DNA from 2 places in the Paenibacillus nanchangensis genome. Region 2 is predicted to be linked to the other one. Evidence: predicted binding sites of a transcription regulator. Region 2 holds the regulator's gene; the other holds the start of a gene.
The links. The regulator Rex, encoded in region 2, represses fermentation and respiration genes when NADH is low (regulators of the CRP and FNR family bind a similar motif). The targets are predictions, from matches to a motif close to TTGTGAAATATTTCACAA.

Region 1 (3,720 bases), on a different contig from region 2:
CAGGTTCGCCCAGAGCATATCCATCCCGCCGTTGGCCATCGTAAAGAACTGGGAGCCGAACAGGCGGTCGAACATCATCAGCGCAAGCGCTACGGTAAGAACCGGGAACGCGAAGACGATAATGACGTTAGTAATGAAGACGGACCAAGTGAACATCGGCATCTTCATCAGTGTCATACCCGGTGCGCGCATTTTGATGATCGTTACGATAAAGTTAACGCCGGTCATCAGCGTACCGATACCGGAGATCTGCAGCGCAAGGGAATAGTAGTTATTCCCTACCGTCGGGCTGAACTCCAGACTCGCCAGCGGGAAGTAAGCCGACCAGCCGGCGTCCGGTGAACCGCCGATAACGAACGAAATGTTAAGCAGCATCGCGCCGAAGAAGAACAGCCAGAAGCTGACGGCGTTCAGGCGCGGAAATGCAACGTCGCGCGCGCCGATTTGCAGCGGCACGATGATATTCATAAGTCCGATAATAAACGGCATGGCCATGAACAAAATCATGATCAGACCGTGAGTCGTAAAGACCTCGTTATAGTGCTGCGCGTCCAGAAATTTCATTTCCGGAGCTGCGGTTTGCAGACGCATCATAATCGCGTCAACGCCGCCGCGGAACAGCATGAGCAGCGCGGCCAGAATGTACATGACGCCGATCCGTTTATGGTCGACAGTCGTGAGCCATTCCCGCCACAGGTAACCCCATTTCTTGAAGTAGGTCAAGCCGACGATAATCCCGAGCGTGGCCAGTGCGATACTGATCATCGCGCCGTAGATCAAGGGTTCGCCGTGAACCTTAAATTTGTCCCAATCCATTAGGTTGGCTCCTTTCAGGTTAATCAATGCAAGCCGGTATTAATGTCCTTGATGCTCGGAATGGGCATCGGTGCCGGAATCATAAGTGTGATCTTCAACAGGAGCGCTTGGCAGCGGCTGGTCCACTTCGGGATCCGGCTTGCTGTCAAACTCGGTTTGATTATCTTCAACCGCCGGAGTCGGATGGACTTCTTTATGCTCCTGATGTTCCTGGTTGCCGTTCTCATCCTCGTCGGATGCCGTGCCGCCGTGGTGGTGGCCTTCTTCCGGCGGAGGACTAAATTCCAGGTGAGTGGAAGAATACGACTTCCGGCCGACAAAATCGGTCTTCAGCAGCGTGTTGAACTCATCCTGCGTCAGCTCCGGTTCGGTGGATTTCACATCTTTAACCCATTCATCGAATTCGTCGGACGACATGGCGAGCGTTTCGAATTCCATGTGGGCGAAGCCTTTACCGTTAAAGTTGGAGTTGCGGCCCAGGTACGAGCCCGGTACATCGGCTACCAGGTTGATTTTGGTGATCATATCGCTCATAGCGTACTTCTGACCGGCAAGCTGCGGAACCCAGAAGCTTGTGATCGGTCCGAAGGAATACAGACGAAGTTCGATCGGACGATGGGTCGGGATGTTCAAGTAATTCACCGTTTCGACGCCTTGTTCCGGATAGGTGAAATGCCATTTCCAGTTCGACGAAGCGGCATAGACGACAAGCGGCTTCTGCTCCTTGTAGTCAGCGGGAACATTTTCGACAGCATGCGTGGAGCGGACCGTAACGACAGACAGAATCGCTACAATAATAATAGGGATTGCGATCCAGGTCGCTTCAAGCCATTTGTTGCCCTCCTCGTGCGGAGGAATGTAGTCTTCGCTCTGTTTGCTGGCCCGGTATTTAACGAGCATAAACACGTACAGGACGTACACAACGGCCAGTACCCCGAGCATCATGAGAATGGAGAAAATAATGGTGTCGGACAGCGTCCTTGCGGCCGGTCCTTTCGGATTCAGAACGGTGATTGAGCTGCACCCGGACAATAGCATGATCAGTCCCAAAAACAAGGCGAAGCGCGGCACTTTTTTGTTCATGATGAACTCCTTTCTGGCAGGTTCTTTATTCTTAACCGAATTCATTAACCTCTATATATACTAAGAATTTCATACCCCGAATGCAAAAGACATATTCTGTAAAATAAACTAGAAACAGTCTCAAAAGTGGCGAATTATTTGACAATTTGTGTTCAAATTGTTACAAGGGACGTGCGATATGACTTAAATCACTGTAACGACGCTGTTTTTCAGTGTTCATCTAAAGTTCAATTTTTGTTCAAAATATCAACAATGTTACTAAGTTTGTCACATTTTTTAAAGGCGTTTTTGGGGCGTTCGAGCGGTTCGGGTGGCGTATAATCAGCTTTAGCAGGGGCTTTTAATGAAATAGGATTTCCCGGGAAGGGGAAAAATCCTCAGGAGCATAATGGTAACAACATTTTTTACGTTCGGTTACAATCTCTCAAATTCCAAGTACTTCCGGTGTGGTAAGGTAAGGGAGGCAAATATGATGAGGGAATGGGAGAGAGAGATGAAATCGGTGTGGATGAACAAGAAATGGATGCGGGTGTGCCTTCTGGCCGTCACAGTGGCGGCGCTGGTCCTCGGGGGAGTGGATCTGCGGAAGGCCGAAGCGGCAGGACAGTCTTTTATGCGGATAGGCGTAAATGACGACCTGACGGAAATTCATGCGGAGTCCGTGGAGGACACGTATTATGTGCCTCTTAGAGAGACAACGGCAGCCCTTGGGTTGACGCTGAGCGGTTCCGCCGAGGTAATGGCAGTAACGGATAAAGGGCGTACCCTGCTGCGCTTGGAACCGGCTGCAAAAAAGGCCGTGCTGCCTGACGGTACACAGGTGGACGCGCCGACGCATCCCAAACATGGCCAGTTGATGGTGCCGGTACGGCTGGCACAGCATCTTGGCTACAAAGTGACCGTGATGTCCGACCGGCATGTGATCCGGCTGACGAACGCTTCGGCCGCACTTAGCGGCGATGCTTTTTATGAACGCCACCGTGAGACGTTGAAGCAGGAGGAACAAGCGATCCTGCAGGCGGAGAAACGGAAGGAAGAAGAACGCAAAGCGGCTGAACGCAAGGCGGCTGAAGAAGCAGCCAGCAAGGAGCAGGCAAAACAGCCGGAGGCTGTGAAGACTCCAGGAGCCAAAACGGTGTACCTGACCTTTGACGACGGCCCTTCGGCATCAACCGGCAAACTGCTTGATATTTTGGAAGAATACGACGCCAAAGCGACCTTTTTTATGCTTGGCAACAACATTAGCCAGCATCCGTCCCAGGTGAAACGCCTGGTGAAGGAGGGGCACGCGCCAGGTCTGCACGGCATGACGCACCGGAAAGAGAAGTTTTACGGTTCCCCGGCGGCGGCGCTGAAGGAAATGAACGATGACAACCGTTCCCTGAATAAGGCGGCGGGGGTAAGCACGAAGCTGATCCGGACTCCGTACGGAAGCAAACCGTATTTTACCCGTACATACCGGGATAAAGTGCTGGGTGCCGGTTACCGGCTCTGGGATTGGAACGTCGATTCTGAAGACTGGAAACATAAGGGCAACAGCGACGCCATCTATCAATCGGTGATGAAACAGGTGGCTTCACTTGAACGCAGCAAAACTGCACCAGTTATTTTGATGCATGATCAAAAGGCGACGCTGAAAGCCCTGCCGCGCATTCTTGAAGCACTGCAGAAAAAAGGCTACCGGTTTGAAGTGCTGACGGAGGAACAGAAACCGCTGAACTTCTGGAAAGACGTGCGCTAAAGCAAACCCCGTGGTCAGGGTTCTTGCGGCGGACGCAGGCAGCCGCTGCACTTTGCAGTGAGCATTAAGTTATTGTTTTC
Region 2 (3,720 bases):
GGCTGGCCTCCCGGCTGAAACCGAACCCAAACCATCAGTTCCTGCCCGGTAGCGTCTGTTCCGGTAAGGGTCCAGTAGATGGATTGGCTGTCCCAGACCGATTTCTGAGCACGCGTAATCTCCACCAGCCCGGCCTGGGTTTTGGCGGCCGCTTCCGCCGCTCTTTTTTCGGTCCATTGATCCTTCATAATGTAAGCATAAATCAAATGGAGTCCAAACAGCACCAAGAGCAGCGCCGACGTTCCGAGTGCGATCCATTGTCCCTTTCTTTTCAACCGTTTCCGCTCCCTCTCATCCCCGCGCGCTTACCGTTTCAGCAGACCTTCGAACGCCTGCTGGGCGCTCCGGCGGATCCGCTCTTCATCCAGCGTCAGGCATTCGCCGTTCTTAACCACCTGTTTTCCATCAACCCACACATGCGCCACATCTTTGGCGCTCGCCGAGTACACGGCATGGGATAACAGGTCCGAGTGGGGCAGCAGATGCGGCTGATCAATGTCAATGGCGATCAAATCGGCTTTCATTCCTACTTCAAGGCGTCCTACCTCAGGCAAAAAGACCGACTTTGCTCCATACTCTGTTGCCATCCGCAGCGCTTCGGCCGCGGGCACCGCCGTAGGATCGCCGCTTACTCCTTTATGAATCAGCGCCGCAAGGCGCATCTCTTCGAACATGTCGAGGTTGTTGTTGCTCGCCGCGCCGTCCGTACCCAGCGAAACCGTGACGCCGGCCTTCAGGAGCTCGGGAACACGGGCGACGCCGCTTGCAAGCTTAAGATTGCTGCCCGGGTTATGCGACACCCCAACATTGTGGCGTGCAAGGATCTCAATCTCCTCATCCGTCAGATGGACCGCATGCGCAACAAGCGACGGACGCGTGAACATGCCGAGCTTCTCCAGATGCGCTACGGGTCTGAGGCCGTAATCGGCGGCGTTTTGCTCCACCTCGCGCTGCGTTTCGGACATGTGGGTATGGAGCGGAAGATCCAGCTCATGCGCCGCTTCCACAAATTTGACAAAATAATCCGGCGGACAGGTATACGGTGCATGCGGCGAAATCATGGCTGTAATCCGGCCGTCCGCCTGGCCATGCCAGTTGCGGGCAAAACGGACGGCTTCCTCCAGCTTCGCCTTCTGCACGTCCTCGGGGCACAGACCGATAACGCCCCGCATCAGAACAGCGCGGATGCCGGACTGGTCAGCCGCTTCGGCCACCCGGTCCATATGGTCGTACATATCAAGGAACGTGGTTGTTCCGCCTTTGAGCATTTCCAGAATCGACAGCGAACTTCCCCAGTATACGTCGTCTCCGGTAAACTTGGCTTCCATCGGCCACATCTTCTCCTGCAGCCATACCTGCAAAGCAAGGTCGTCCCCGTAACCCCGGAGCAGCGACATCGCGGCATGTCCATGCGTATTGACGAGCCCGGGCAGAAACAGCAGCCGGCTCCCGTCCACCTGGCGGACTCCCTCTATATTCTCGGGTTCGGTTTCGCCTATGTACGTAATCCGGCCGTCATCCACAATCATCCAGCCGGTAAGAACCGAACGGTCCGCCGAGTTAACGGCAAACCGGCCGTTGCGAATCACCCATTTACGGTCATTGCTGCTCATTTGCGGTCTCCTTTCCATCAGGCAGATAATAAGCTAGGCTTTGCAGGTCGGTTGTGAAATCCGCCGCATGAACCCGTACCTCGGGCGGCGTCTTCAGAATAACCGGCGCAAAGTTCAGAATCGCTTCGATGCCCGAACCGACCAGGATATCGGCAACGGCCTGCGCTTCGGAATCCGGGACGGTAATAATGCCGATCCGGATGCCTTGGCTCCGGATTGTATCGGCCAGTTCTTCCATCGGCTGCACGGTCAGCGAGTTGATTTTTTGCCCGATTTTGGGCGGGTAGGAATCAAAGATGGCAACGATTTTCATCGTGTCCTTCAGATAGGCGTTGTAATTCGAGAGCGCATGGCCCAGATTACCGGCGCCGACAAGGGCTACGTTAATCTGCTGGTCCAGCTTCAGGATATGCCGGATTTTTTCGATCAGATACGAGACGTCATACCCGATGCCTTTGCGGCCGAAGTCGCCAAAATAAGCCAGGTCCTTCCGGATCTGCGCCGGGTTGAGCTCCAGCTTCTGCCCCAGCTCCTGGGAAGAAACGGTCGCGATTTCGCGTTTGTTCAGCTCGTTCAGAAAACGCAAGTACACCGGCAGACGGCGTACGACCGCTTCCGATATTTTGTCTGATTTCATCGATGATCCTCCTCGTTAGAGATGCCTTCCGGGTAACCCGCGCAGCTTCCTTCCGGGCATAACTTCCCCCGTTCGTGTTCCGCGTGTGTTCCCTATAGAGCAGCGGCAGCAAATACCGCTTGCTTGTGTCCGCAAACTGCTTTGACGGCAAACCTGCCGCCAAAAGCCGGAAACGGCAGCGGTCCGGTTCGCCCGGCAGCCGGATGGAAAACCCTTACAGATAAGGTTCCACCCCGGTACCGTTTGAATTGCTTGCAGCTAAATTTATTCTCCGCTGGCCTCGGCAGCTCCTGCTTCCAGCCATTCCGTAATACGCGGAACCAGCTGTTCGGTCAGCATATGCTCCATTTTGGGCCCCGGCAGCGAATATAGAAAATATTTACCGTAATAAGACTCAATTACTCGGGTATCGTATACAATAACGATTCCCCGGTCCTCCGCCGTCCGCACCAGCCGTCCAAAACCCTGTTTGAAGCGGATGACCGCCTGGGGGACCGACATCTGCATAAAAGGGTTTTTCTTCTGGGCCTGCAGCAGCTCCGCTTTAGCTTCGGCCAGCGGGTGGTTTGGCGGCTGGAACGGCAGTCTGACGATAGCCAGACAGGTCAGCGCTTCACCCGGAATATCGACGCCTTCCCAGAAACTGCTGGTCCCGAGCAGCACGGATGCGCTGCTGTCCTGGAACCGCCGGATCAGCTTCGTCCGGCTTCCCCCTTCAACACCCTGCCCAAGCACGGTGATATTCTCGGAGGCAAGCGCGTCCTTCAAAGGATCAAATACCTGTTTCAGCATCCGGTAGGAGGTAAAGAGCACCAGCATTCTTCCGCGCGTCGAGACGGCGGCCTCGGCAAGCGAACGAACCAGCTTCTCCACAAAACGCGAATCCCCGATGCTTCCTTTAACGCTTGGAAAATCCCGCGGAATCACCACCAGCGCCTGCTCCCTGTACTTAAACGGTGAAGGCAGCTGGGCGGTCATCACCCGTCCTTCCGCGTTTGCTGCGGATAAGCCGAGATTCTCGATCATATACTGGAAGGATTTGTCGACCGACAGGGTGGCGGAAGTGAGCACAACGCTTTTTTTCTTGTCAAAAAACAATTCCTTCAATTGGGCGCTGACGTCCACAGGCACCGCGTACAGCTGTAACGAACGGGCCCGGTAGTTGCTGTTCGCCTCCAGCCAATAAACAATGCCGGTATCTCCCAGCTTCATGAAAAGCTGCAGCGATTCCCGAACCTGGGCCAGTTCCTTAAACAGCCCGCCGAGATCCGTTACGATCCCCTCCTGAGACCAGGTGTCGTTTTCCCTCATCTCACCCAGCATCGTGTCCCCTTTACGGATCAGATCCGCCAGAGCGGTCAGCAGGCTCGCCGAAAGAGCGGACACCTCCTCCCAGTCCGTTGGCTTCTTCGCAGGATTCAGCCGGAGGACCAGCTGACCGGCTTCACCGGCAGACAGCTCGCTCCGTTC

Region 1: qoxA (cytochrome aa3 quinol oxidase subunit II) is a predicted target of Rex. The motif match lies at 2,027-2,044, and genes of this name have one in related genera.

What each region holds. Positions count from the first base shown of each region.
Region 1 is NZ_JBHOFD010000032.1:71,672-75,391, reverse strand. Features, by position in the region: gene qoxB (cytochrome aa3 quinol oxidase subunit I) at 1-816, opposite strand, end outside; gene qoxA (cytochrome aa3 quinol oxidase subunit II) at 856-1,899, opposite strand; gene ACE6ED_RS22670 (polysaccharide deacetylase) at 2,369-3,640, shown strand.
Region 2 is NZ_JBHOFD010000028.1:24,091-27,810, reverse strand. Features, by position in the region: gene ACE6ED_RS20875 (cell wall elongation regulator TseB-like domain-containing protein) at 1-275, opposite strand, end outside; gene ACE6ED_RS20870 (amidohydrolase) at 306-1,613, opposite strand; gene ACE6ED_RS20865 (redox-sensing transcriptional repressor Rex) at 1,600-2,250, opposite strand; gene dinG (ATP-dependent DNA helicase DinG) at 2,515-3,720, opposite strand, start outside.